4 regions of the Rhizobium sp. 01N447_2 genome follow, and region 3 is predicted to be linked to each of the others. Evidence: predicted binding sites of a transcription regulator. Region 3 holds the regulator's gene; each other region holds the start of a gene.
What was found. Region 3 encodes LexA, which represses DNA repair genes until DNA is damaged. Its sites were predicted from a motif close to TGTTCNNNNTGTGTTCNG; they were not measured.

Region 1 (4,775 bases), on a different contig from region 3:
GAATAGTTGCCCTCGTAAGGAATGCCACGGCCGCGGTCGAGTTCGAGGATCCATCCGGTGACGTTGTCCAGGAAGTAGCGATCGTGGGTAATCATCATCACGGCGCCCGGATAGTCGCGCAGATGCTTTTCGAGCCAGGCAATGGTTTCGGCGTCCAGGTGGTTGGTCGGTTCGTCGAGCAGCAGCAGATCCGGCTGCGAAAGCAGCAGGCGGCAGAGCGCGACACGGCGACGCTCACCACCCGAAAGGCTGGTGACTTCGGCGTCGCGCGGCGGGCAGCGCAGCGCTTCCATCGCCATTTCGACCTGGCTTTCCAGATCCCAGAGGTTCTGGCTGTCGATGACGTCCTGAAGCTTGGCGCCCTCTTCCGCCGTCTCATCGGAATAGTTCATCATCAATTCATTGTAACGATCGAGGACGGCCGTCTTCGAGGCAACGCCTTCCATGACGTTCTCGAACACCGTCTTGTTGGGATCGAGATGCGGCTCCTGCTCCAGATAGCCGACGGTCGCACCTTCGGCGAGCCAGGCTTCGCCGGTATACTCCTTGTCCTGGCCTGCGATGATGCGCAGTACGGTGGATTTACCCGCGCCGTTCGGACCAAGGATACCGATCTTGGCATCCGGGTAGAACGAAAGGTGGATATTCTCCAGGATCTTCTTGTTGCCATAGGCCTTGTTGAGGCCGGACATATGATAGATGAACTGACGTGCCATGCTGCGCTRCTCCGGGCGGGAAACTTCGATTGTGCCGCTATGTAGGCGAAACAGCGCCTGCGGGCAACGCCAAACCCGGTTTACTCAGGATTTCCGGTCAAAAGCCCGCAGCGTCGACGACGCCCTCGTCACAGCCGAACGACGTTTTTCCAGCGCCCTGGATCAGATCGGCAAGGCCGGTAGTTTTCGCCGATGCCGCCCCGGCGGCTTCCGAAAGCCCGATCGTCAGTTCGCTGATCATCCTGACATTGCCGGCCCGCCGGCAGCTCATCTTGACACGATCGCCGGCACCCGGCCCGAAGCTCTTGTCGAAAGCCGCTTTGATCGCGTCGGCCTTGACCGGCTTGCCGATATTGGCAGCGAAAAGATCGCGCACCGCCGACGCGTTGAGCGCGCTTACGAGATGCACGCCGACGCCGAAATAGTCGTCGGCACTCATCTTCGTGCAGGTGCCATGCTTCACCCATTCATGCCGTTCCAGACCGGATTGCGTGCCGGGCATCGCCTTTGTCAGCGCAGTCTTCGTCTCGGCCGCAAGCGTGACTTCCGGCAGCTTGTTCCAGTCGCCATCCTTGTCGGCGGCCTTCTGCTCGGCGCTTACGCCGCAATAATCCTCCCGCATCGGCCAGAGTCCATGCAACGAGAAGTTCGTCGCGTCAGGGCGCTCGCCGGTCTGGCTTGCGCATTCGGCCTTCTTCTGGTTCGTCTGGCAAAAGGCCGGCTGCCAGCTCGCCGCCAGAATGAAGCGGGTGCGCCCGCCAGCTTCCTGCGCCACGGCGGCGCCGGCAACAACCATCGACACGGCGAACGACAAGGTACGCAACTGCATGCTGCTCATTTCAACCCCCTAAAAAGAACAATACAGGAACAAATAAGCATCAAAATCAAAAGGCCGCAACCCTGAATCGCAACAAGGCTGCAAATTGTTATCAGATAATCAAATGCCCATGTTGCAATTACCCGGCGATCTGGTCTGTTGCCGCCGGGAGGACCCACATGTTTTCTGAAACGCAAAGGCTCGCCGTGCCAGGGGCGTCGCTGGCCTATCACCATGCCGAGGCCCTCACCCCGGCACGCGGCATCCTGTTGATATCGCATGGCTTGGCCGAACATTCGAAACGATACCGCTCCTTTGCCGAGGCGATGGCGGTGCACGGATATCACGTCTATGCCCACGATCATCGCGGCCACGGCGAGACGACGGCACCCGATGCGCCGATCGGCCGCTTTGCCCGACGCGGCGGGGTCAAAAGGGTGATCGGCGACGTCATCGCCATGCGCGGCCACGCGGTCTCCCGCCATCCCGGTCTGCCGGTGACCCTCTTCGGCCATTCGATGGGCGGCCTCATCGCCCTCAATGCAGCCGTCACGGCTCCGGCCGACTTCGATGCTGTCGCCGTCTGGAATTCGAATTTCGCCGTCGGCCTTGCCGGCCGCGCCGCCCAGGCGATCCTGCTTGCCGAGCGCATGCTGAAGGGCTCCGACGTGCCAAGCGGCCTGCTGCCGAAGCTCACCTTCGGCGCCTGGGGCAAATCCATTGCCGGCCGCCGCACCGAGTTCGACTGGCTGTCGCGTCGTCCTGATGAAGTCGACAAATATGTCGCCGATCCGCTCTGCGGCTTCGACGCCTCAGTCTCTCTCTGGCTCGATCTCTTCGAGCTGACCTTCCGCGCGCCGCAAAAGATCCATCTCGATCGGCTGCCGCGGGACTTGCCGATCCATCTCGTCGGCGGCGGAGAGGACCCGGCGACGGAGCGGGGAAAAGCGGTGCTCTGGCTGTCAAACCATTTGAAAGGCCGGGGCTTCTCTCGTATCAGCACTCAGATATATCAGGACGTGCGACACGAAACGCTGAACGAGATCGGCGCGGATGCGGCGATCGCAGCCTTCGCCGACTGGTGCGACGGGCGGTCGCAAGATCCTGAGCGACCAATATCCTGAGTGACAAGGATTTTATCGTGAACAGCACCCCGACCCGACCCGTATCATCCACCTCCGACGTGATGACGGGGCTTGTGCTGATGTTCCTCTCGGTGATGGTGTCGCCGCTCATCGATATTTTCGCCAAGCTTGCAATCACGACCGTGCCATCCGGCGAGATCACCGCCGGTCGCTTCGTCGTCCAAGCGCTCTGCATGCTGCCGATCGTGATATGGCGGCGCAGCTTCGCCGAATTCTCCTGGCGCCAGAGCCTGTTCCATGCCATCCGCGGCGGGATCATTACCGTCTCGATGATCTCCTTCGTCACCACGCTGAAATATATGGCGGTCGCCGACGCGATCGCGATCTTCTTCGTAGAGCCGATCATGGTGACGATCCTCGGCGGCATCTTCCTCAAGGAGACGATCGGCTGGCGGCGCTATACCGCCTGCGGCGTCGGCTTCTTCGGGGCGATGCTGATCATCCAGCCGAGTTTCGAAGAGGTCGGCTACATCGCGCTTCTACCTGTCGTCAGTGCTCTTTGCATCGCGATCTTCGTGCTGATGACTCGCGCCCTCTCGCACAGGGAAGACCCCTGGTCGATGCAGTTCCAGATGAGCATCTGGGGCTTGCTCTTCTGTGCCGTCCTGCTTTTCCTGGGTCAGGGAACCGGCTCCGACCTCTTCGATCCCGTCATGCCGGAAGGCCGCGCCTGGTTCTATGTCGCCGGCGTCGGCGCCATGGCCGCAATCACCGGCATCCTCGGCGTCTACGCCTATCGCGCAGCACCGGCCTCGACGCTGGCGCCGCTGCAATATTTGGAGATCGTTTCGGCAACGATCTTCGCCTGGCTGGTCTTCGGTGACTTTCCGGATGCCGTCAAATGGCTGGGCATTGCCATCATCGTGGCAGCGGGCTTCTACATCCTCTGGCGCGAGCGCCGCTTTGCTTCAAAGCCTGTATCCGATACATCTGAGGTGACGCTGGCGCCGTAGATATTGCCGGGAGGAACATGACAGAGACCGTGACCAAAGAGCCGCCGCTTGCCGGCATCCGGGTGATCGAGCTTGCCCGCGTGCTCGCCGGCCCCTGGGCGGGACAGATGCTTGCCGATCTCGGCGCCGACGTGATCAAGGTCGAAAATCCCGATGGCGGCGACGATACGCGCCAATGGGGGCCGCCCTTCGTCGAGGGCGCCGATGGCGAAAATCTCTCGGCCGCCTATTATCACGCCGCCAATCGCGGCAAACGCTCCGTCACCGCCGACCTGAAGAGCGCCGAAGGCCAGGATCTCGTCCGCCGCCTCGTCTCCACCGCCGATGTGGTGATCGAGAATTTCAAAGTCGGCGGCCTCGTCAAATACGGCCTCGATTACGACAGCCTGCGCAAGGTGAACCCGAAGCTCGTCTATTGCTCGATCACCGGCTTCGGCCAGGACGGCCCTTATGCCAGCCTCGCCGGCTACGATTATATCGTCCAGGGCATGTCCGGCTTCATGTCGATCACTGGTGAACCAGGCGGCCAGCCGATGAAGGCAGGCGTCGCCATCGCCGATATCTTCACCGGCATCTATGCCGTCTCGGCGATCGAAGCCGCCCTGATCCACGCATTGAAGTCAGGTCAAGGCCAGTTGGTCGACATGGCCCTGCTCGACGTGCAATCGGCGGTGCTCGCCAATCAGAACATGAATTACCTGGTTTCCGGCGAGGCACCGACCCGCCTCGGCAATGCCCACCCCAATATCTCGCCCTATGAGGTCGTGCCGACGGCGGACGGGTACCTCATCCTCGCAGTTGGAAACGACGGCCAGTTCCGTCGCCTCTGCAGCATCCTCGGCCTGGAGGCCATCGCCGGCGACGAGCGTTTCGCCACCAACAAGGCCCGCGTCGGCAATCGCGCCGAGGTGCGCCGCCTCATCTCCACCGAGACGCTGAAGTGGCAGAAGGCGGATCTGCTGAAGGCCTGCGAGGAGAATTCAGTTCCATCAGGCGCAATCAACACGATCGAGGAAATGTTCGCCCATCCGCAGGTGCAGGCCCGCGGCCTGCGCATCGACCTTGCGGATGCCGCCGGCACCGTGATCCCCGGTGTCAGGACGCCCGTGGTGCTGTCGGAGACGCCGCTGCGTTATATCAGGCC
Region 2 (11,920 bases), on a different contig from region 3:
GCCGAACAGCAGCACGGCGAAGATGGCGCTGCGGCGGATGTTCAGCAGCGTCTTGGCGAAATTGTCGCGCTGGCTGGCGCGGCCGGCGAGTTTGCGCCTGAGGAAGATCGGCATGATGATGTCGTTCGACACCATGATCGACAGCGCGACGGAATCGACGATGACCATCGCCGTTGCGGCGGAGAAACCGCCAATAAAGATGATCAGCGAAATGACGGGCATCTGGCCGGCAAGCGGAAGCGACAGCATGTAGAAATCGGCATTGCCGCTACCGCCGAAGGTCAGCAGCCCGCCGATCGCCACCGGCAGCACGAAGAGATTGATTGATATGAGATAGGTGGGAAACAGGAAGCCCGCGAGTTTCAGCTGTTTCGGGGTGCGGTTTTCGACAACCGTCACGTGGAATTGCCGCGGCAGCAGGATGATCGCAAAGGCTGACAATAGGATCAGGGTGATCCAGCGGCTGATCGGCGTGTGGTAGCTGAGCGCCGACATGACCAGCTCATTGTCGACGGTCTTGCGCCAGAGATCGGTCGGGCCATCGAAGAGAAACCAGATGACGCAGACGCCGGCCGTCAGGAAGGCGACGAGCTTGACCACCGATTCCATCGAGACGGCGAGGATGAGGCCGTCCTGATGCTCCGTCGCATCCGTATGCCGCGTGCCGAACATGATGGCGAAGCAGGCAAGCACCAGCGTTGCGACGAGCGGCAGGTCGAGGAAATAGAGGTTGCCGCTGCCGATGCCGTAATCGGACGGATTGACCATAGCGCTGACGGTGCTGGAGATCGCCTTGAGCTGCAGCGCAATATAAGGAATGGCGCCGATCAGCGAGATCAATGCGACGATCGTTGCGACCGTCGAGTTCTTGCCGTAGCGGGCGGCGACGAAATCGGCAACCGATGTGAGCTTCTCCGCCTTGGCGAGCTCGATGATACGGCGAAGCAGCGGCATGCCGAGCGTGAAGACCAGGATGGGGCCGATATAGATGCCGGCAAATTCCAGGCCCCGCTGCGCCGCAAGCCCGACGCTGCCGAAATAGGTCCAGGAGGTGCAGTAGATCGCAAGGCTCAGCGCATAGACCACCGGCCATCCGCCTTCCAGCGTGCCCGGGCCGCTTTGCCGGGTGCCCGGGCCGCGGTTCTTGCGGTCGCCATAGCTCGCCACGGCGAAAAGCAGGAGCAGATAGCCGAAGGCAGACGCGAATATGACCCAGCCTGGAAGCATTGACCCTCCGCCGGCGGAAAACCCGCCGGGACCTCCCGCAACATGGGTCAGCTTAAGTTATTTCGAGCACTTTGAGAATTCCCGCCGGTCTAGGCCTTAAGTCAAAGACCGCACGGGGTATCCCCAAATAATTACGATTGCCGATTGATTAATTGCAATGAAGATGTAGCTAATAAAAACAATTGTATCAGAGGGAGACGGATCCGATGCTCAATGAGTTCAAGGCCTTTATCGCCCGCGGCAATGTCATGGATCTTGCGGTCGGCGTTATCATCGGCGGCGCCTTCGGTGGCATCGTCAAATCTCTGGTGGATGACCTCATTATGCCGATCGTCGGCGCCATTTTCGGCGGCTTCGATTTTTCGAATTACTTCTTTCCACTGTCGTCGGCCGTCAACGCGCCGACGCTTGCCGCCGCCCGCGCCCAGGGAGCGGTCTTTGCCTATGGCAGTTTTCTCACCGTGCTCATCAACTTCCTCATTCTCGCCTGGATCATCTTCCTGATGGTCAAGGGCGTGAACACCATGCGTGCCCAGATCGAGCGCCAGGAAAAGGCGGCACCGGAAGAGCTGCCCCCGCCGCCGGCAGACGTTCAGCTGCTGACGGAAATCCGCGATCTTCTCGCCAAGCGCCCGACGGCTTGATCCCGTCCGCTGCGGCCGGGCTCAATCATCACGAAAATCGATAAGCCATCACTGGATGTCATGGGATTTGCCGGTACAAATCCGCTATGAAGGCGGAAACCGGAGATATGCATGTCGATCGTCAGCAGCCTTAGCCCGCGCGCAGTAGCGGCGCCCGAAAGCGGGATCGTCGAAGTCGTCAATTACGCCCGTGGCCGCGAGGGTCTGCTGCCGCTCTGGGTGGGCGAGGGCGATCTGGCGACGCCCGATTTCATCAGCCGGGCGGCGATGGACGCGCTTGCCGCCGGCGAGACCTTCTACACCTGGCAGCGCGGCATTCCGGAGCTTCGCCAGGCGCTGTCGGATTATTACACCAGACATTTCGGAATCCGGCTTCCGGTCGAGCATTTCTACGTCACCGGCTCCGGCATGCAGGCGATCCAGATCGCCGTGCAGGCGCTGACCTCGCCGGGTGACGAACTGGTTTACCTCTCGCCTTCCTGGCCGAACATCGCCGCCGCTCTCGAAATATCCGGTGCGCGCTCCGTTGGTGTCGAGCTGCAGTTCGAAGGTGGTAAATGGGCGGTCGATCTGAACCGCATCGAAACCGCGATCACCCCGAAGACCAAGGGCATCTTCATCAACACGCCGTCGAACCCGACCGGCTGGACCGCAACGAAGCAGGATCTTGGCGATATCCTGGCGCTCGCCCGCCGGCACGATCTCTGGATCATGGCGGATGAAATCTACGCCCGCTACTACTTTGCCGGCGGCCGCGCGCCCTCTTTCCTCAACGTGATGGAAGAGGGCGACAAGGTCATCTTCGTCAATTCCTTCTCGAAGAACTGGTCGATGACCGGCTGGCGCGTCGGCTGGATTGTAGCACCCCCTGAGATGGGCCAGGTGCTCGAAAACCTCATCCAGTATTCGACATCGGGCGTGGCGCAGTTCATGCAGAAGGGCGCCGTCGCAGCCCTTGATCACGGCGACGATTTCGTCGCTGCCAATATCGCCAAGGCGGCCCGCTCCCGCGATATCCTCTGCGATGCGCTTGTCGCCACCAACCGCGTCGAGACGCTGAAGCCGGACGGCGCGATCTACGCCTTCCTGAAGATCGACGGCGTCGCTGACAGCCGCAGGGCAGCGCTCGACATCGTCGACAAGACAGGCGTCGGCCTCGCTCCCGGAACGGCCTTCGGCCGAGGCGGCGAACTCTTCCTGCGCGCCTGCTTCCTGCGCGACCCCGCGCAGGTGGCGACCGCGGCCGGGCGTCTCTGCGATTATATCCTCAAGCTCTGAGAAGCGCTGGCCGCAAGAGATATCGTGGCGTCGGCCAAGTCGATTTTGTGCCGGAATCGCCGGATCGATAAAACTCTAGCAAAGCCCGAAATCGGCCTCTAACCACGACTCCAAACATACCCGTTCAAAGGCCTTCCAATGGCCGTTCGATAAGAAAATTGGAAAGAAAAACCGGCGCCTGATGCCCCTGCTTATAAAAACGAAAGCAGGGACGCGGGACATGGCGGTTTTGGTGACGGGCGGGGCCGGGTATATCGGCAGTCACATGGTGTGGGCGCTGCTCGATGCGGGCGAGGATGTGGTCGTGCTCGACCGTCTCTCCACGGGCTTTCGCTGGGCCGTGGCGCCGGCGGCGCGTTTCTATCTCGGCGACATTGCCGATCCCGACATATTGAAAAAGGTCTTCATCGAAAACGACATCGAGGCGATCATCCATTTCGCCGGCTCCGCCGTCGTTCCGGTCTCGGTCGCAGATCCGCTCTCCTATTACGACAACAATTCCGGCAAGACCCGGGCGCTGCTGAGCGCTTCGGTCAAGGCCGGTATCCGCAACTTCGTCTTCTCTTCGACGGCAGCCGTCTACGGTCAGCAAAAGACCGACCTGCCGGTGAAGGAGACGGCCCCTCTCAATCCGGAAAATCCTTACGGCCAGTCGAAGCTGATGACCGAATTCATGCTGCGCGATGCCGCCGCCGCCTATGATTTCAACTATGTCGCGCTTCGCTACTTCAACGTCGCCGGCGCCGACCCGCATCATCGCGCCGGCCAGTCGACTTCAGGCGCCACGCACCTCATCAAGGTCGCCTGCGAGGCAGCACTCGGCAGGCGCGACAGCGTCAATGTCTACGGCATCGATTATCCCACCCATGACGGCACCGGCGTTCGCGACTACATCCATGTCAGCGATCTCACGGATGCGCATCTGAAAGCGCTGCAGCACCTGCGCAGGGACAAGGGCTCGCTCGTTGCCAATTGCGGTTATGGCAGCGGCTATTCGGTGCTCGACGTGCTGAACATGGTCACCCGCCTGCACGGGCATTCCTTCAAGATCCACATGGCGCCGCGGCGCGCCGGCGATTCGGCAAGCGTCGTCGCCGATGCTTCGCTCGCCCGCCAGGTGCTCGACTGGAAGCCCAGATACGATTCGCTGGAAACCATCGTCCAGAGCTCGCTCGATTGGGAACTGTTCCTGTCGAACAAGAGCGTCGACGACCTGCATAGCATCCACCGGGCACTGGCCGCCGCTTCTTTCTAGAGCACGTCCAGCAAAAGTGCGCAGCGCTTCAGGCGCCTGATGCAATAGCCTGTTTATCATCCCCGCGGCTGCGGGGCCGCATGCCGTCACGTGAATAAGGAAAATCAACCTTTGTCTGGCTGGCTCTGGCCAACGGAAAAGAGACGATGAAGAACTTTCTGGCCTCATTGCAGCTGCAAAAAGACAATCCGACGCTTCTGCTGGCGCAGTTCCGGGCCCTGTCGTCGCAGATACCCATTCTCTATGTCCTGCTGATCATCAACGCCCTTGCAGTGGCGATCACCCACCTCAAATCCGCCCCCCTTTGGCTCTCGCTCTACATTCCTGTGACCTTGAGCGTCGTCTGTGTCTTCCGTCTCTGCTGGTGGGAGATCCGCGGCAAGGAAGATGTGACCGCCGAGCGGGCCTACAGGCTGATGAAGCTCACGATATCAGGGGCCGGTATCCTGACCGTCGCTTTCGGCGGCTGGGCGATTGCGCTTTACCAGTATGGCGATGCCTCCCAGCAGGGCCAGATCGCCTATTTCCTCGTTGTGACCGGCATTTCCTGCATCTTTTGCCTGATGCATCTGCCGATGGCGGCGGCGCTGACCACGGTCATCACCTTCTCGGCCATGGTCGCGACCTTCATGTTTTCGGGCAATCCCGTTTTCGTCGCGACGGCCGTCAGCGGTCTCTTCCTGATCCTGCCCTTCCTCCGGGTGATCAACAGCTATTTCCAGAATTTCGTCGGTCTCGTGCAATTGACCGAGGAACTGAAGCAGAAGCAGGCGGAAGCCGAGGAGCTGAACCTCGTCAACAGCCGCAACGCCCTGCATGACCAGCTGACCGGCCTTGCCAATCGCCGCAGCTTCTTTCTCTCGCTGGAAAAACGGCTGCAGAAGGATTCGTCTGCGCCGCCCGTCCTCGGCATTCTCGATCTCGATGGCTTCAAGCCGGTCAACGATGTCTTCGGCCATGCCGCCGGCGATCTCGTGCTCAAGGAGACGGCCCGCCGCTTCGTCGCGCTGGTCGGCGAAGAGGGCATCGTCTCCCGTCTCGGCGGTGATGAGTTCGGGATCATCTTTCCCTGCTCAATGACACGCCAGGCGATCGCCGATCTCGGCCAGGCGCTCTGTGCTGCCGTCCGCGACCCTTTCGAAATCCCCGACGGCTCGGTCCGCGTCTTCGGCTCCTGCGGCATAGTCTATCCCGATATCGGCGCATACACCGCCGAGGATCTCTACGAGAAAGCGGATTTCGCCCTCTACCAGGTCAAGAGCAAGCGCAGCAGCGGCGTCGAATTCTTCTCGGCCGACCACGAGAAGATTCTGACGCAGCGCCACCTGATCGAACTCGAACTGCAGGCGAACGATTTCGCCAAGGAATTGAAACTCGACTATCAGCCGATCGTCGAATTGAGGAGCGGCCGCGTCGTCGCTTACGAGGCGCTTGCCCGCTGGGACAGCGCCCGCTTCGGCCGCATCAGTCCGGACGCCTTCATTCCGGCTGCTGAGCGCACGGCCGTCATCGGCCGCATAACCCGCATCCTCTTCGCCAAGGCGCTCGAAGCGCTGGCGATCATTCCACGGCATCTCAGGCTGTCCTTCAATCTCTCGGCGCGCGATATCTGCGACCACGAAACCTCGATGGCGCTGCTGGCCATGATCACCCGCTCCGGCATCGATCCCAGGCGCATCGAATTCGAGATCACCGAGACGGCGCTGCTCTCCGATTTCGACACCGCCGACCAGGTGATATCAATGCTGCGCGCTGCCGGAATCTCGATCGCGCTTGATGATTTCGGCACCGGCTATTCGAGCCTCAGCCATATTCATCGTCTCGCCTTCGACAAGCTGAAGATCGACAAGTCCTTCGTGATGAATTTCGATCGTGACGCCCGTTGCATGAACATCACCCGCTCGGTCGCCAATCTCTGCCAGAATCTCGGCATCGCCTCCGTCGCCGAAGGCGTCGAAAGCGAAGAGATCGCCGAGGGATTGAAGGCGATGGGCGTACGTCTGGCGCAGGGCTATCATTTCTCGCGGCCGCTGCCGCTGGAACTTGCCATCGACTACGCCGCCCGGTGCGAAGCTGCAGCCTCCGCCCGCAATTCGCTGTCTGCCTGAGCCGACCTTAAATCGACTGGAGCGATCCGTCATCGTCGTCTATTCATGGTCGTAATAGATGAGGTGAACATGCAGGACAACGAACGGCAAGACGAAGTCATCATTGAACGGCGGGGTACCGCAGGCATCATCCGGCTCAACCGGCCGCGAGCACTGAACAGCCTGACGTTGCCGATGATCCGCACGATCACCGCGGCCCTTCACGACTTTGCCGGTGATCCCGAGGTGGCAAGCGTCGTGATGGTGGGGGAGGGCGAACGCGGCTTCTGCGCCGGCGGCGATATCCGCGCCCTGCATGAGAGCGCCCGCGCCGGCGATGGCCTGGCGGCAAGCTTCTGGCGCGAGGAATTCCGCCTCAACCATCTGATTGCCGCCTATCCCAAACCCTATGTCGCGCTGATGGACGGCATCACCATGGGCGGCGGCGTCGGCCTGTCGTCGCACGGCCGCCACCGCATCGTCACCGAGCGCACGCGGCTGGCCATGCCCGAAACCGGCATCGGCTATGTCCCGGATGTCGGCGCCACCTGGCTGCTGCCACGTGCGCCGGGTGAGGCCGGAACATGGCTCGGTCTCACAGGGCTCGATATTGGTGCGGCCGATGCGATCCACGCTGGGCTTGCCGACCGTCAGATCGCGTCGTCGCGGCTCGGCGAGGTGATCGATGCTCTCTCGGGCCTGCCGCGCGGCAGTTCATCCGGCGATGTCGATGCCGTGCTGCAGGCGCTTTCGGAGCCTCAGGGAGAAGGCCGGCTCAAGCAGAACGCGGCGATGGTCGATCGCGCATTTCGGTTCGACAGCGTCGAGGAGATCCTGGCAGCACTCGCCGAGGAGGAGGGCGAATTCGCCGTCGAGACGCGCCGGGTGCTGCTGACGCGTTCACCGACCAGCCTGAAGCTCGCTTTGCGGCTGCTGAGAGCCGGCCGCCGCAGCGCCTCGCTTGCCGAATGCCTCGGCCGTGAACTCGGCGCCTGTCTGCAGATGCTTGATAATCCCGATTTCTTCGAGGGCATCCGCGCTGCCGTCATCGACAAGGACCGCAACCCGAAATGGTCGCCGGCGTCAGTCGAGGCTGTGGAGTCCGCAAGGGTCGAGCATTTCCTGAAACCGGCCGAGCCGCCGCTTTCACTCTGAACTCTATCCAGTTATCGCCACATGCCGCGCATGCGGGCGCCGACATCGATGCGCACCTGTCGCGCCTGCGCTTGAGCGGCCTCCGATTTCCCCTGCGGCCAGCTGCAGGCTTCGAAGAACTGCAGCAGGGTCGCGGGAATGAAGCGGCTGCGTGAGGCATAGACATGCCGGTCGCCCTGTGAGTTCTGCCCATAGGTGAAGAAGCGTTGCGGCACGACGAGGTCGAGACCATCCCTGGCGCGCGTCATCGCGACATAGAGCAGCCGGCGTTCCTCCTCGATTTCGGCGGTGGTGCCGACAGCGAGATCGTTCGGGATGCAGCCGTCGACGACGTTCAGCATGAACACCTTCGTCCATTCCTGGCCCTTGGCGGAATGGATGGTGGAAAGGATGAGATAGTCCTCGTCGAGAAGCGGCACGCCCGCCTGGTCGCTGGTCGCATCCGGCGGATCGAGGGTGAGTTCGGTCAGAAAGCGCTCGCGCGAGGCGTAACCGCTGCCGATCTGCTCGAGCTGCAGCAGATCGGCCTGCCGCGTCGTTGCGTCCTCATGAAGCCGTTCCAGATGCGGCGCGTACCATTGCCGCGCCAGGCCGATTTCCGCCGGCCAGCCGGCCTTGCCCGACTTCAACTCCTGCAGCATGGCAACGAAATCAGTCCAGTCCTCGCCGGAGCGCGGCGGCGCCGGCATGGCGGCAAGAGCAGAGATCGGGCTGGCATCCTCGGCCATCAGGTCGAGCGCCTTTTGCGCCGTGGACGGCCCGACACCCGGCAGGATCTGCATCAGCCGGAAGCCCGCCACCCGGTCGCGCGGGTTCTGCGCGAAGCGAAGGACGGCCAGCATGTCCTTCACATGCGCGCTGTCGAGAAACTTCAGCCCGCCGAACTTGACGAAGGGAATATTGCGCCGGGTCAGCTCGACCTCCAGCGGCCCGCTGTGATGCGAGGTGCGGAAGAGCACGGCTTGCTGCTTGAGCGTGAGGCCTTCCTCGCGGTTATCGAGCACCATGTCGGTGATATACCGCGCCTGCTCGGCCTCGTCGCGCACCGTGACCAGGCGCGGCCGCTCGGATGATTGCCGCTCGGTCCAGAGGTTCTTGGTGAAGCGCTCCGAGGCGAGATCGATGACGGCGTTGGCGGCGGCGAGGATCGGCTGCGTCGAGCGGTAGTTGCGGTCGAGCGTGACGATATTGGCGGCCGGGCTGAAGGCGGCGGGAAAATCGAGAATATTGCGTATTGTCGCGGCACGGAAGGAATAGATCGATTGCGCGTCGTCGCCGACGACGGTCAGCCCCTGGCCCTGGGGCTTCAGCGCCAGCAGGATCGAGGCCTGCAGCCGGTTGGTGTCCTGATATTCGTCGACCAGCACATGGTCGAAGCGGCTGCCGATATCCTCGGCAATGACAGTCTCGCCGACCATCTGCGCCCAGTAGAGCAGCAGATCGTCGTAATCGAGCACATTCTGGCTCTGCTTGGCCTCGACATAGCTGGCGAAAAGTTCGCGCAGCTGTTTCTCCCACGTCGCGCACCAGGGAAAGACGTCGCGCAGCACGAGGTCGAGCGCGGTTTCCGAATTCACCGCCCTGGAATAGATGGCAAGGCAGGTGCCCTTTGTGGGAAAACGGCTTTCCGTCTTCGAGAAGCCGAGGTCGTGCCGGATCAGGTTCATCAGATCGGCGCTGTCTTCGCGGTCGTGGATGGTAAACCCTGGATCGAGACCGATCTGCTCCGCATAATCGCGCAACAGCCGCGCGCCGATGCCGTGGAAGGTGCCGGACCAGGAAAGCGCATCCGCCATGACGCCGGCATTCGCACCAAGCACATCGCGGCAGATGCGCTCGACACGCCTCGCCATCTCGGCGGCGGCCCGGCGCGAAAAGGTCATCAGCAGGATGCGGCGGGGATCGGCGCCTTTGACGATGAGATGGGCGACCCGATGCGCCAAGGTGTTCGTCTTGCCGGAGCCGGCGCCGGCAATGACCAGCAGCGGCCCGGCAATATGGCTGCCGTCGATGAGCGTGCCGTGCTCGACGGCCATGCGCTGCTGCGGATTGAGCTTTTCGAGATACATCCAGCCGTCCGGTCGGGCTCCCGCAGAATCACTGGGGAAAGATTAGATGTTCCTTGAATGTTCGCGATTGCCGTCCCTGTCAAGCGATCTGGCGCGCGAGCAACACCTCAGTCGGGGAAATCCGGACCGATCTCGCGCCGAACCAGCTTCAGGCTGCGGTCGGGCTGAAGAATATAGGTTTCCTCCACGCGCTGTCCCGCCCCGTTGTAGAACTGGTTGTAGACGGCGCTGCCGACCGGCGACTTGGTGAGCTTCGTTCGCGGCTGGCCGCCATAGGTAATGCTGCCGGGAATGGGTTCCAGCGCCTGCGTATCGGCCGCGGAGCAGCCGGCAAGCATTGCCCCGGCAAACAAGGCAGGCAAAAGCGCTTTCATCGTCATCATCCCTCTCAGACTGCCGCCAGATATGGAAGCCGCGGCGCCTTTCGCCAAGGGGTGCCCATGCCACCGCGCAAGTATCGCTGTCGAACAGGCTCTTCTTTTCCGGGGGACGCAACGAAATGCGTCGCAGCGGCGTTAACAGACATCAACCAACATCAGGAAACGTTCACGGTGCTCGGCTTTCCAGCATTCACGGGGCATGGCGAGCCCGGCCGGCAGGGCCACAGCGATGCCGCGACGCGCGCATCGGTGGAGAGCGCCCTTCATGCCGCCGCCGATGTCGAATCCGGCGAAATCACCGTCAGCATATCGGGCTCCTATGTCATCCTGGAGGGTTTCGTGCGCCGGCGGGGCGATGTCGAGCGGGCGATCGAGATCGCCGAGGGCGTCGTCGGCCGAGGCTATGTGCGTGGTCGCCTGCTGCGACGCTAATGTATGTCGCCTAAAAGTGTGCAGCGGTTTTAGGACAACGACATGCATCAAATAAAAGTCCGGTGCCGGGCTCGCGCGCATGTCTTTGCGATGCATGAAGGGAACCAAAATGCTCTCTCGCGTGTTGAAAGGCCGGACCTAAACGCTGGAGACTCTCATGCAGCTGCTTCCTCGCCTCTGGGCAACGACCTTGATAGTGGGTTGCGGTGTCTTTGCCGGCTCCGCGCATGCCTCGCTGGAAACCGGCACGAATTATTCCGCTTTGCCGAAGGACCAGATCGCCCTCAACGAATATACCGGGACCGTCGCCTGCACGCCGGCAGAGCCTCAGTATTTGCCGTCCTTCATCCGCGCATCGGATGGCACCATCATCGGTGTCGGTTATATCGAAGTGGAGAGTGAGGGCGGCGCGGACTGCTGAGGCGTCCGCTTTGCTCGGACGAGGCTCGCCTGCGTTTCCGCAGAGGTGACGAGCCTCTAACCATCATCATGATGGCTGGTCGTCTTCTATGGATGCACCTGTACCAGGCGCAACGCCTTTGCACCGAAACCCGGACGCACTTGTTGCAGGGTTAAGCTAAAATAAAAGCATTGTCCCGTTCCGGCACGCTTGCGCGCCCAGAAGGCGAAAATCGCCCGAAATTCCTTGCCGAACTGCTAATGCAGCTTCAGCTTCGCCTCTTCGGCTGCCGCCAGGAACTCGGCTCTTGCTTCTTCCACGCTCTTGCGCCCGTCGAGCGCCGCCCGGCAGGTACTGCGAGCCTTGATGTAACGAAGCCCGCGCATACTCGGCCAGAGATCCGCCAGACACTTCAGCGCATCGAACGGACCATTGACCGTTCGCGCATCGGCATCTTCGAAACCAACCTTGACCGGGCTGTTCCATCTTTCAGTTGCCATCGACGCTCCTCCACGATTTTCGACAGAAACGAAGCGCCTCTCATTCCTCCGGGGAGACGCCGCCATGATCGCCATTCTAGCGTGATTTTCACGGTCAACAATGGTGAATCGTTGGTTGCTGATGAGGCGAAATGTCAGATTGCGGGTGAGGTTGCGTGCGCACGCACGCCAAGAGGAATTTTTATCGGTCGCAAATAAGTTGTATAGCGCCGGCGCGCTGCCATCGCTACCATGTTCGGCAGGCTGAGGGCTCGACATGCGGTTAGATCGACAATTGATCCAGGCTGCTTTTCTCTGTGGAGCGCTGGCAATGCCGGCCCTCGCCGGCGGCACGGCGCCGTCTGCTGAAGACGCTTTCTTCGCGCGTCTCTCCATCGAGGCCATCCCAAGACTGCAGCGGGAATATTTACGGGCGACCCTGCCTCGGCACGGTGAAGGGACGGCGATCGACCTCACTTCCCGTTTCATGTCGGAGAATGCGCCTCGTTGGTAT
Region 3 (8,657 bases):
GGCCGATCGTGCCGCTTTTGACAGCAAGGTCGACAGACTTGTCACCGATTTTTATTGTAGCGCTTTGATCCGTCATGCTGATCCTCCGAAATGGCGGTGGCGCCATAAAAGCGCCATAGGGGTTAAGCGTCCTCATCGATAGCTATATGATCGCGAGGCTAATGCCAAGTTACCGTGGCGGCATTTTGTGCATTGCGGCATCATCTTTTAGGCAGTGCAGCGATGAGCTATACGCATATCGAAGCCGATGATTCGACTGCTCTTTTGGCTCCTTCACTTTTCCCTCGCTTTTCAATCGATTATTCTTGCCGGATTTGATTGGCGGTTGCATTCTGGCTGCCTGGGCGGGTGATCTTGGGCGGCACATGCAGGAGTTGACGACAGTCGAATTGCGGCCGGAAGCAGGCGCCGGCCTTGCCGACACTGCCGGTTTTTCTCCGCCTGTTGTGGTGACGCGGCCGGCAAGGACGCAGTCGACGAGCCCCTTGCGGTACCGGCTGCCGGCGGCAGCCTCGCAATCGCTGCGTATCGGCATGCGCTTGCTGGGCGAAGAGGCGGACCATGGCCGTCTGCTGCTGGTCTCGCCGGTCTTCCTCGGCGCCGGGGCAGCCTTCTGGTTTCTGGCCGCATCGGACTTTCCGCTCGTTGCATCGCTGCTCTGCCTGTTGGTGCTGACCGTCGCGGTTCTCATCGCCAGCCGCAGCCGGGCGGCGTTGCGGGCAACGCTGCTGGCGCTTGCACTTGTGGCCTGCGGCGTGGTTTCGGCGCAGTTCGAGAGCCGGCGGGCTTCGACCGTGATCCTCGATTCCGCCGTCACGACGACGGTGACCGGCCGTGTCGAGCGGCGCGAAGGCGACGGTCGCGGCCGATGGCGCTATATTCTTGCCGTCACCGGCACGGAGGCGCCGGAGGTGAAGCGGCCGCCGGAACGCATAACCGCGATCGCCCGCGGCGCGGAGGCGCCTTTCGAAATCGGTGATATCATCACCGGCAGGGCGCGGCTGACGCCGCCGGCAGGCCCGGCACTTCCTGAGCTCAACGACTTCTCCTTCGGTGCCTATTTCGATGGCATCGGCGCCAACGGCTTCTTCTACGGGGCGCCGGAGAAGGTCGACTTGCAGGCAGGTCCGCAGGCCGCAAGATCGACGTGGGAAGCACTGCTCGAAGGGCTCTACCGGCTGCGCAGCGGCATTGGCGACCGCATAAGGTCGATCCTACCCGGCGACACCGGCGCTTTCGCCGCTGCTCTCGTGACGGACGAGCGGCGTGCCATCTCGAATGAAACGACGGAGGCGCTGCGCCAGTCCGGCCTGGCTCATATCATCGCCATCTCGGGCCTCAACATGGCGCTGTCGGCCGGCATCTTCTTCGTCGGTTTCCGGATGCTGCTCAGCCTCTTTCCCGGCGTCGCCCAGGCCTATCCGACCAAGAAGATCGCCGCCGCCGGCGCGCTGCTTGCCGTCACGGCCTATTTCCTGATCTCGGGCTTTGCGGTCTCCGCCGAACGCGCCTTCATCATGATGGCCATCATGTTGATTGCGGTCTTCTTCGACCGGCCGTCGATCAGCCTGCGCAACGTCGCGCTCTCCGCGCTTGTCATCATCGCCATTTCACCGTCCGAGGTCTTGGGTCCGAGCTTCCAGATGTCCTTTGCCGCGACGTTGGCGTTGGTATCGGGTTATCAGCTGTGGAAGGACCGGGGCATCCGCGAAAACGCCTTCCTGAAGCTGCCGGTGTTTCGGCCCATCGTTACGGTTGCGGGCTTCTTCGGCGGCGTCTTCCTGACCTCGCTGATCGGTGGGTTTTCCACCGCGCTGTTTTCGATCGAGCATTTTCATCGCTTMACCGCCTACGGCCTGCCGGCAAACCTCGCGACGATGCCGATCATCTCCTTCATCATCATGCCGGCCGGCCTGCTGGCGATGCTGCTCATGCCTTTCGGTCTGGACGTTTTGCCCTGGAAGGTCGTCGGATTCGGCCTCGATCTGGTGATCGCGGTCGCAAAGACCGTGTCCGGCTGGGGGGGCAATATCGACGTCGGCCGCTTGCCCGCCTGGTATTTCGCGGTCGCCGTCGCCGGCTTTCTGCTGTTGACGCTGCTCCGCACCCGGCTGCGCCATATCGGCACATCAATCATCGCGGTCGCAACACTCATCCTGTTGCTTCTGCCAGTTCCCCGGCCGCCGGATCTGGTAATTTCGGAGGATGGTGGTCTCGTCGCGGTCGTCGAGACGGCGGCCATGGCTTCCAACCGCGAAAGACCGCCGGATTTCATCTTCGACCAGTGGCAGAGAGCGCTGGTCCTGCCGACGCATCACCCGCCGAAGATGCTGGAGGGGCCTGCTATCCCGCCGGAGGGAGAAGACCGCCGCGTCAGGCTTTCCCGCGATCAGCAGAACGAAGCAAGGTCGGCGATGCGGGCGGCTGCAACGAGCGCTGACGCAAACCGCTTTTCTTGCGTCAAGAAGGCCTGGTGCACATCAAGGCTTGGCAATGGTCGCGTGGTTGCTGTCATCGACAATGCCGCCTATCTCGGTCCGGCCTGCGATGCGGCCGATATCGTCGTGACGTCGGTGCGCCTGCGCTTCAACAGCTGCCGCTCAGGTGCGACGCTCTTCACCGGTGAGACGCTGCGCAGGACCGGTTCCGTCGAATTACGCTTCGCCGATGCCGGCCTGGACGTCACAGCCGCATTCGATGATCTGTCGCGGCCATGGATGCGCCATCGCGCCTATGACTGGCGCAGCAACAGTTTTGCCGAATCCGGCCCGCCCAGTGTCAGTGATAGCGGCGAATGAGACCGACGAGTTTGCCTTGCACCTTGACGCGGTCCGGCCCGAAGATTCGGGTCTCGTAAGCCGGGTTGGCGGCTTCGAGCGCGATCGAGGCGCCCTTGCGGCGGAAGCGTTTGAGTGTTGCTTCCTCGTCGTCGACGAGAGCCACGACGATGTCACCGGGACTTGCGGTGCTGCCGTTGCGGATGATCACCGTGTCACCGTCGAAGATGCCGGCGTCGATCATCGAATCGCCCTTGACCTCCAGCGCATAATGTTCACCGGAACCGAGCATGTCGGCCGGAACGACTATGTCGTGGGTGTTGTTCTGGATCGCCGAGATCGGAACACCGGCAGCGATTCGGCCCATGACCGGCACGGAGACCGAGTTGCCGTTGTCGGCGACGGGCTTTGCGGCAGCGGGGGCGGCGACCGGCTGGGGCTTACCGAGGCTGCCCTCGATGACGCTCGGCGAAAAGCCGCGCCGGGGCTGGATACTAGGGCTATAGGCCTCCGGAAGCTTGATGACCTCAAGCGCARGGGCGCGGTTCGGTAGGCGGCGAATGAAGCCACGTTCCTCGAGCGCCGTGATCAGCCTGTGAATCCCGGACTTCGAGGCGAGGTCCAGCGCATCCTTCATTTCGTCGAAAGACGGCGGAACGCCGGATTCTTTCATGCGCTCGTGAATGAAAAGGAGAAGCTCCTGTTGTTTGCGCGTGAGCATCGACGTTGTGACCTCGTGATTGAAACAAATCCAGAACAGACACTATATGTTCCATATGTGTTCCGCAAGTAGCTAAATTTCCGTAAAACTTCGCGCCAACTCGTCGAGATTTTTATTTTCATTCGCCGGATTGGGACACAAGTCTTGCATTGAGGGTGGCGCTGTCGCACATCTCTTGCCGTTTTGAGGAGGATTATGATGAACACGCATTCCGGCAAACCGCATCCGCTGGATCATGTCGTGCTGCCCGTCGTCAATATTGATGTGGCGCGCGAAAGGCTCGGCAAGCTCGGCTTCACCGTTGCCGCCGATGCGCGCCATCCCTTCGGAACGGAGAATGCCTGCGTCTTTTTTGCCGACAAGACCTATCTGGAGCCGCTCGGGATTGCGAGCGCCGAGGAGAGCGAGGCTTCGGCGCGGCAAGGCAATGTCTTCACCGCCCGCAACCGTGCCTTCCYCTTCCGCTGCGGCGAGGAAGGGCTTTCGGGGCTGGCTTTCGGCAGTGAGGATGCCAGCCTCGATCATCAGAACTTCGTCGGCGACGGATCGAGCGCTGGCGAAGTGCTGCAGTTCACCCGGCCGATGACGATGCCGGACGGTGCGCAGACGATTGCCGGCTTCAAACTGGCTTTCGCCGGCGACCTGCGCGCGCCTGACCTCTTTCTCTTCACCGTCGAGCGCGTCAATCCGCTACCGGCCGACCGCGGCGCGCTGGAGACGCATGCCAATGGCGTCATCGGCATAACCGAGATAGCGCTTTGCGCACCCGCCGCCGCTGCCTTTGCTGCCTTCGTCGGCCTTGCCGTGGCGCAAGCGGCAGTCGAGAAAACGAGTTTTGGCGTCAATATCGCAGCGTCGAACGCGAAAATCAGCCTGATGACGCCGGAAGGGCTGGAAGCCTATTTTGACATCGCCGTCTCATCCGGCGATCGCGGCCTGCGCGGCAGGGCAATCCTCTTTGCCGTCGCCGATCTTGCCGTGACAGAAGCGCATTTGGCTGCTAACGGGGTGACATACACGCGCAAGAACAATCGCATTGTGGTGAAGCCTGCGCCCGGGCAGGGCGCGCTCTTCGCCTTCGAGGAAACACGATGAGCACTGATACGAATTCCGAAGTCAGGATCGGCGAGGACCAAGGCCAGGTCAGCTTTTCCAATACCGGCCGCCTGTCGCTGATTGCCGGCCCCTGCCAGATGGAGAGCCGCGATCACGCCTTCATGGTTGCCGGCACGCTGAAAGAGCTTTGCGGCAAGCTCGGCATCGGCCTCGTTTACAAGAGCTCCTTCGACAAGGCGAACCGCACCTCGCTCTCGGCTGAACGCGGTATCGGGATCGAAAAGGGCATGGAGGTCTTTGCCGACCTGAAAAAGGAATTCGGCTTTCCTGTCCTGACCGACGTTCATACCGCAGAGCAATGCGCGGAGGTGGCAAGGGTCGTCGACGTCCTGCAGATCCCGGCGTTCCTTTGCCGCCAGACCGACCTTCTCATCGCCGCCGCCAAGACCGGCCGCGTCGTCAATGTCAAGAAGGGCCAGTTTCTCGCTCCCTGGGATATGAAGAACGTCCTGAAGAAGCTCAATGCCAGCGGCAATCCGAACGTGCTGCTGTGTGAGCGCGGCGCCTCCTTCGGCTACAATACGCTGGTCTCCGACATGCGCTCGCTGCCGATCATGGCGGCGATGGGCGCCCCTGTTATCTTCGATGCGACCCATTCTGTGGCGCAGCCGGGCGGGCAGGGCGATTCTTCCGGCGGTCAGCGGGAATTCGTGGAAACGCTGGCGCGCGCAGCGGTGGCTGTCGGTATCGCCGGGGTCTTCATCGAAACCCATCAGGACCCCGACAATGCACCTTCCGACGGCCCCAACATGGTCTATCTCAAGGACATGCCGCGGCTGCTTGAAAAGCTGCTCGCCTTCGATGCGGTCGCCAAGGCTTGACGTTCAACAGCCTGACATGATCGTGCTATAGGCGAGATCCGAACACGGTTCGAAGGCTGGAAATTGCAGCATTGTAATTTGCACGCCTTCGACTAAGACAGTTTTCGAACCGACTTATCACCCACCGAGCAGGAAGAACCCATGACTGCAATCACCGATATCATCGCCCGCGAGATTCTCGATAGCCGTGGCAACCCCACCGTCGAAGTCGATGTCTATCTCGAAGATGGCAGCATGGGCCGCGCGGCCGTTCCCTCGGGCGCCTCGACGGGCGCGCATGAGGCGGTCGAACTGCGCGACGGCGGCAAGCGCTACCTCGGCAAGGGCGTCCAAAAGGCGGTCGACGCCGCCAACACCGAGATCTTCGACGCGATCGGCGGCATTGACGCCGAAAACCAGATCCAGATCGACAACATCATGATCGAGCTGGACGGCACGCCGAACAAGTCGCGCCTCGGCGCCAACGCCATCCTCGGCGTCTCGCTCGCCGTTGCCAAGGCTGCCGCCCAGGCTTCCGGCCTGCCGCTCTACCGTTATGTCGGCGGCGCTTCCGCCAGCCTGCTGCCGGTGCCGATGATGAACATCATCAACGGCGGCGCCCATGCCGACAACCCGATCGATTTCCAGGAGTTCATGATCCTGCCGGTCGGCGCCGATACGATCGCCGAAGCCGTGCGCATGGGTTCGGAAGTCTTCCATACGCTGCGCAAGGAACTTGCCGCACAGGGCCACAACACCAATGTCGGCGACGAAGGCGGTTTCGCACCGGGCCTGAAGAGCGCGCCGGAAGCTCTCGACTTCATCATGAAGTCGGTCGAGAAAGCCGGCTACAAGCCGGGCGAGGACATCTACCTCGGCCTCGATTGCGCCTCGACGGAATTCTTCAAGGACGGCAAATACGTTCTCGAAGGGGAAGGCCGCACGCTGGAACCGGGCGCCATGGCCGAATATCTGGCCGAGCTCGCCGCCAAGTATCCGATCATCTCGATCGAGGACGGCATGGCCGAAGACGATTGGGACGGCTGGAAGACGCTGACCGACCTGGCCGGCAAGAAGACCCAGCTCGTCGGCGACGATCTCTTCGTCACCAACTCCGCCCGTCTTCGCGACGGCATCCGCATGGGTGTTGCCAACTCGATCCTCGTCAAGGTCAACCAGATCGGCTCGCTGACGGAAACGCTCGATGCCGTCAACACGGCGCACAAGGCGGCCTATACTGCCGTCATGTCCCACCGCTCCGGCGAGACCGAAGATTCGACCATCGCCGATCTCGCGGTCGCCACCAACTGCGGCCAGATCAAGACCGGCTCGCTGTCGCGCTCCGACCGTCTTGCCAAGTACAACCAGCTGATCCGCATCGAGGAAGGCCTCGGCCCGCAGGCCCAGTATGCCGGCCGCTCGATCATTCGCGGCTGATCGGATCTGATTTCCAATGGCTTGACCCGCGCCTTCCCGGCGCGGGTTTTTTATTGCGCGGTTTTTAGAGTCAACGAACGGTTAATCTCTGCGCGCTAGATTGAACCAATTGGTAATGCGTTCAAGAGCATGCGTGTATGTGGACAAAGCATCATAAGAAGAGAAAGATCGGCCGCTTCGTCATTCCGGCCATGACGGTCGCCTTCCTCTCCTATTTCGGTTATCATTGCATTCATGGCGATTACGGCCTGCGCGCGACGGAGGCGTTCGAGCATCAGCGTGTCGCGCGCGACAAAGAGCTTGCGATCTTGAAGGCGAAGCGCGAACATCTGGAAAATCAGGTCGCGCTCCTGAGTGATGGCTCGCTCGACAAGGATATGCTGGACGAAAAAGCGCGCTATCAGCTCAATATGTCGCGCGCCGACGAGATCGTCGTATTCAATCACTATTCCAATTAACTTGAAATTGGTTAATTGTTATTTCTGTAGATTTATCAATAATTTAGTGCCGAATACGAGCCATGCAATTATGGCATTGCTGTGGTCATATTTCTTCCCTATGGTACGCGCCACCAAGAAACGACAAACCCATAGGGAGGGTTGAATGGCGCCGCGAAAGACCGCGACCGTTTCCAGCCGCAAAACTGCAGCAAAACCGGCAGCCAAAGCATCGAATGGAGGCCCAGTAGCCGACTTCGATCGCAATGAAGAGCTGAAGGCCTATCGCGAGATGCTGCTGATCCGCCGCTTCGAGGAGAAGGCCGGTCAGCTTTACGGCATGGGCTTCATCGGCGGTTTCTGTCACCTCTACATCGGTCAGGAAGCTGTCGTCGTCGGCATGCAGATGGCGCAGAAGGAAGGCGACCAAGTCATCACCGCCTATCGCGACCACGGCCATATGCTGGCAACCGGCATGGAAGCGCGTGGCGTCATGGCGGAACTGACCGGGCGCCGCAGCGGCTATTCCCACGGCAAGGGCGGCTCGATGCACATGTTCTCGAAAGAGAAGCATTTCTACGGCGGTCACGGCATCGTCGGCGCCCAGGTCTCGCTCGGAACGGGTCTTGCCTTCGCAAACCGCTACCGCGGCAATGACAATGTCTCCATCGCCTATTTCGGCGACGGCGCTGCCAACCAGGGCCAGGTCTACGAGAGCTTCAACATGGCTGCTCTCTGGAAGCTGCCGATCGTCTATATCGTCGAGAACAACCGTTACGCCATGGGCACCTCGACCGCCCGCGCCACCGCGCAGTCAAACTATTCGCTTCGCGGATCCGGCTTCGGCATCCCCGGCATTCAAGTCGATGGCATGGACGTCCGCGCCGTCAAGGCGGCGGCAGACGAGGCGCTCGAGCATTGCCGTTCCGGCAAAGGCCCGATCATTCTCGAAATGCTGACCTATCGTTATCGCGGTCACTCGATGTCCGACCCGGCGAAGTATCGCTCAAAGGACGAAGTGCAGAAGATGCGCTCCGAGCACGACCCGATCGAACAGGTCAAGGCTCGCCTTGTCGAAAAGGGCTGGGCTTCCGAAGACGATCTGAAGGCGATCGACAAGGATGTCCGCGACATCGTCGCCGACAGCGCCGACTTCGCCCAGGCCGATCCGGAGCCGGATGTATCCGAGCTCTATACCGACATTCTGCTCTAATCGGGGAGGGAACCCATGCCTATCGATATCCTCATGCCCGCCCTCTCTCCGACCATGGAAGAAGGCACACTGTCCAAATGGCTGAAGCAGGAAGGTGACAAGGTCACCTCAGGCGACGTGATCGCCGAAATCGAAACCGACAAGGCGACGATGGAA
Region 4 (3,772 bases), on a different contig from region 3:
AAATCCTTTTTCCGCGCGGCCTCGATTTCGTCCATGATTGCAGCGAATTCATCGTCAACTGCGTTTTCGCTGACGAAAGCGGCGCGTATTGCTTCATACGCCGACAAAGTCTCGGGCTTTGCTTCGGTTTTTCTTTTCAGCGCGTCCCGCAAAAGCTCCTTGGCCTCGTCGGAAAGGCTGTTTCCGCTCCGCTGCGCCGATTCCGCAATGTCTCGCTTCATTGCTTCGGAAATGTTTCTGATCAGAAAGTCACCCATATGGCGCCTCCACTATGATATCAGTGATATCATAGTGCCTCGCCGGTGAATTTTCAACGTAGCGTCAGAGCGCCTTGGACTTCGCCGCCTTGGTGAATTTCTTGATCACCATCTCCCGCTTCAGCCGCGAGATGTAATCGATGAACAGCACGCCGTTCAGGTGGTCGATCTCGTGCTGCAGGCAGGTGGCGAGTAGTCCGTCGGCTTCCACGGTCTGTTCCTTGCCGTTGCGGTCGAGATATTTGACCGAGACAACGGCCGGGCGCTCGACCTCGGCATAATAATCCGGAATCGAAAGGCAGCCTTCCTCATAGACGGAGCGCTCGTCGGAGGATTTGACGATCTCCGGGTTGATGAAGACCTGCGGCTGTTTTTCCTCGCCCTCGCGCGAAATGTCGATGACGAGCATGCGGCGCGGCACGCCGATCTGGATGGCGGCAAGGCCGATGCCCGGCGCGTCGTACATGGTTTCCAGCATATCGTCGGCAAGACGCTGCAGGTCGGAGTCCACCCGCTCGATCGGCTTGGACAGCTGGCGGAGAACGGGATCGGGAAGAATGATGAGTGGCTTGATGGTCATGGCGTTCCCATAACCCATCTTTTCCGACTATGGAATTATCCGGCAGGCGGGGAATACGCTTTTTTGCATCGCCGCCTGGAATTTCGCCATATTCGCCTCAGGCCGCCCGGCGGGCAGCACTGGCGGAACGGCCCTCCGGCCGGGCCCGGAAGCGCCGCAGCAGCTCGATCAGGCTCTCCACCTCGTCCTTGAGGCGGCGGGTTTCCGCCGATGAGTGCTCGACCATGTCCGAATTCTGCTGGGTGATCACACCCATGTTGCGGACGGCGACGCTGACCTCGTTGACGCCGGTCGCCTGATCGCGGGCGGCGGCGGCGATATCGGCGACGAAACGGTTGATGATATCGATGCGGCTGATCATATCGTTCAGCGCCTCACCGGTGCTGGAGACGATGCCGACGCCCTGATTGACCTGGATCGAACTCTGAGAGATCAGGTTCTTGATCTCCTTGGCCGCTTCCGCGGTGCGCTGGGCGAGCTGGCGGACTTCCTGGGCGACAACGGCAAAACCCTTGCCGGCATCACCGGCGCGCGCCGCCTCGACACCAGCGTTCAGCGCCAGCAGGTTGGTCTGGAAGGCGATCTCGTCGATAACGCCGATGATCTTGGAGATCCCGGTCGAGGATTTCTCGATGCCGGCCATCGCCGAGACAGCGCTGGTGACGAGTTCGCCAGAGTTCTTCGCCTTCTCTTGCGTCTCGCGCACGGCGGCCGAAGCCTTCTCGGCATTGGCGGCCGTCTGGCCGACGCTGACGGACAGCTGCTGCAGGGCGGCCGAGCTCTCCTCGACGCCTGCCGCCTGCTGGGCGGTGCGCAGCGCCAGATCGTTGGTCGCATTGGATATAACGTCGGCGCCGCTCATGATATGGCCCGAGGTCTCGCGTACGGAGGCGAAGGACTGGCTTAGCGCCCTGACGGCGCGGTTGTAATCCTCGGCCATGTGCCTAAAATTGCCCGGTAGGTCGGACGGCAGGGTGGCTTCGAGATCGCCGTTCGACAGCGCTTCCAGACCGCGGCGCAGCTGCTCCAGCGCGATCGCCTGGTCGGATTCGGCCTGGGCGCGCTCTTCTTCCAGGGCGCGACGCTTGGCTTCGAGCGTCTCCAGATAGACCGAGATGGAATAATCCATGTCGAGCATGCCGGCCTTGATGACGGCCGACAGCTTCTCGGCCAATGCCTTGCCCTGCTGGCGCGCAAAGATCGACGGCCACTGCTTCTCCATGATGCCCTTGACGAGCTCGGACATGACGATGGCGTAACCGCCAATATACCAGCGCGGCTCCAGCCCGATGCGGGCGTGGGTGCGGCCGACTGCGGTCACGCCGTTGACATAGCTCTCGTCGAATGCGCCGCCGGCGAGATTGGCCCAATGATCCTGCTGGCGCTTCCTGGCATGGCCGACATGGTTCTTATCGGCGAAGAAGCCGGCGACAGCGGGGGTCTTGGCGATCTTGGCGTAGAATTTATCAAGGGCGCCGCCGATCAGCTCTGATATGACAGGGCGCAGATCCCGCATCGACTTGCGCGCCGCCTCATCCAGTTCGATGAAGTCGAGGCGCTGCCTGAGGGCATTGTCGGTCTGCTGGGCGGTCATGGAGATCTCTGTACTTGGCGCGCGGCGCGGGAAGGAATTTCTGCGCCGCAGGTTTTGGCCAATATGGTTGAGCAATCGTTAAATCGGACGGCGATTTCTTCTCCCCGAGCGCGGAAGAGCGATAGCGTGCGAGGATATTGCGGGTCGTCCATTCCGTTCACGTTTTGATCTATATATCGCCGTTTCTTCTGTTATGCTTGCCGCATGACCATCCATTCCGAATCGCTCGCCCTTTCCCTTGCCTCGATCAGCCCGGCCATGCTGGCGCTTGTCGGCGGCGTTCTCGCCGCCCTCGCCCTGCTGGTGATCGTGCTTCTGCTGCGCGGCGCCGGCCTTCGCCGCGAGCAGGCGGAGGAGGCAAGCTTTCGTGCTGAGGAAAACGAAGCGCGCATGGCCGAGCTTTTGAAGATCCAGGCGGAGATGCAGGGCCGCATCGCGGCGATAACCGAGGTCTTCGGCGCGCGACAGAGCGAACTCAACCAGACGATCAGCCAACGCCTCGATGGCATGTCGCAGCGCGTCAGCTCGACGATCACCGAGCAGACAAAATCGACGCATGAGAACCTGCAGCGGCTGCAGGAGCGGCTGGCGGTCATCGATGCCGCGCAGAATAATATCCAGACGCTCGCCAAGGATGTCGTCGGGCTGCAGGCCATTCTGTCCAACAAACAGACGCGCGGCGCCTTCGGCCAGTCCAGGATGGAAACGATCGTCGCCGACGGCCTGCCGATGGGCGCCTACGCCTTCCAGCAGACGCTCTCCAACGGTTCGCGGCCGGACTGCACGATTCGTATGCCGAACGGCGCGCCGCCGCTGGTGATCGACGCGAAATTTCCGCTCGAAGCCTGGAACGCGATCCGCGACGCCGGCAGCCCCGAGGCAGGCAAGATCGCCGGCCAGCAGTTCCGCCGCGACATGGAAATCCATATTCGAGACATTTCCGAGAAATATCTGATCCAGGGGGAAACCCAGGATACAGCCTTTCTCTTCGTGCCGTCCGAATCGATCTTCGCCGAGATCCACGAGCATTTCGAACCGGTGGTGCAGAAGGCGCATCGCGCGCGTATCGTCATCGTCTCGCCGTCGCTGCTGATGCTGTCGATCCAGGTCATCCAGGCCGTGCTCAAGGATCAGCGCATGCGGGCGCAGGCGCATCTGATCCAGGGCGAAGTGGCGATCCTGATGGACGATCTCAGCCGCCTCGATGAGCGGGTGCGCAAGCTGCAGGGCCATTTCGCCATGGCACAGAAGGATATCGACATGGTGGTCACGTCAGCCGACAAGCTCACCAGGCGCGGCGCCAGGATCGAAGCGCTGGAATTCGAGGCCGGCAGCGGCGAT

Region 1: a site for LexA is predicted at 1,569-1,586, ahead of AC1ECN_RS08640 (ribonuclease T2 family protein). Genes of this name have one in related genera too.
Region 2: a site for LexA is predicted at 9,763-9,780, ahead of AC1ECN_RS29180 (ATP-dependent helicase). Genes of this name have one in related genera too.
Region 4: a site for LexA is predicted at 2,586-2,603, ahead of AC1ECN_RS02150 (DNA recombination protein RmuC). Genes of this name have one in related genera too.

The regions. Positions count from the first base shown of each region.
Region 1 covers NZ_JBFTQY010000011.1:1,149-5,923, forward strand. The annotation lists gene ettA (energy-dependent translational throttle protein EttA) at 1-716, opposite strand, end outside; gene AC1ECN_RS08640 (ribonuclease T2 family protein) at 814-1,554, opposite strand; gene AC1ECN_RS08645 (alpha/beta fold hydrolase) at 1,713-2,657, shown strand; gene AC1ECN_RS08650 (DMT family transporter) at 2,675-3,631, shown strand; gene caiB (succinate--glutarate CoA-transferase) at 3,649-4,775, shown strand, end outside.
Region 2 covers NZ_JBFTQY010000060.1:797-12,716, reverse strand. The annotation lists gene AC1ECN_RS29210 (PAS domain-containing hybrid sensor histidine kinase/response regulator) at 1-1,227, opposite strand, end outside; gene mscL (large conductance mechanosensitive channel protein MscL) at 1,434-1,871, shown strand; gene AC1ECN_RS29200 (pyridoxal phosphate-dependent aminotransferase) at 1,983-3,149, shown strand; gene galE (UDP-glucose 4-epimerase GalE) at 3,370-4,404, shown strand; gene AC1ECN_RS29190 (putative bifunctional diguanylate cyclase/phosphodiesterase) at 4,551-6,512, shown strand; gene AC1ECN_RS29185 (enoyl-CoA hydratase/isomerase family protein) at 6,582-7,646, shown strand; gene AC1ECN_RS29180 (ATP-dependent helicase) at 7,658-9,715, opposite strand; gene AC1ECN_RS29175 (hypothetical protein) at 9,823-10,089, opposite strand; gene AC1ECN_RS29170 (BON domain-containing protein) at 10,267-10,527, shown strand; gene AC1ECN_RS29165 (hypothetical protein) at 10,685-10,948, shown strand; gene AC1ECN_RS29160 (DUF982 domain-containing protein) at 11,185-11,427, opposite strand; gene AC1ECN_RS29155 (hypothetical protein) at 11,738-11,920, shown strand, end outside.
Region 3 covers NZ_JBFTQY010000107.1:20-8,676, reverse strand. The annotation lists gene gltA (citrate synthase) at 1-76, opposite strand, end outside; gene AC1ECN_RS35945 (ComEC/Rec2 family competence protein) at 366-2,798, shown strand; gene lexA (transcriptional repressor LexA) at 2,779-3,498, opposite strand; gene AC1ECN_RS35935 (VOC family protein) at 3,697-4,593, shown strand; gene kdsA (3-deoxy-8-phosphooctulonate synthase) at 4,590-5,435, shown strand; gene eno (phosphopyruvate hydratase) at 5,577-6,851, shown strand; gene AC1ECN_RS35920 (FtsB family cell division protein) at 6,989-7,309, shown strand; gene pdhA (pyruvate dehydrogenase (acetyl-transferring) E1 component subunit alpha) at 7,455-8,501, shown strand; partial or broken gene AC1ECN_RS35910 (biotin/lipoyl-containing protein) at 8,517-8,657, shown strand, end outside.
Region 4 covers NZ_JBFTQY010000002.1:165,912-169,683, reverse strand. The annotation lists gene AC1ECN_RS02165 (plasmid stabilization protein) at 1-257, opposite strand, end outside; gene def (peptide deformylase) at 322-837, opposite strand; gene AC1ECN_RS02155 (globin-coupled sensor protein) at 935-2,431, opposite strand; gene AC1ECN_RS02150 (DNA recombination protein RmuC) at 2,636-3,772, shown strand, end outside.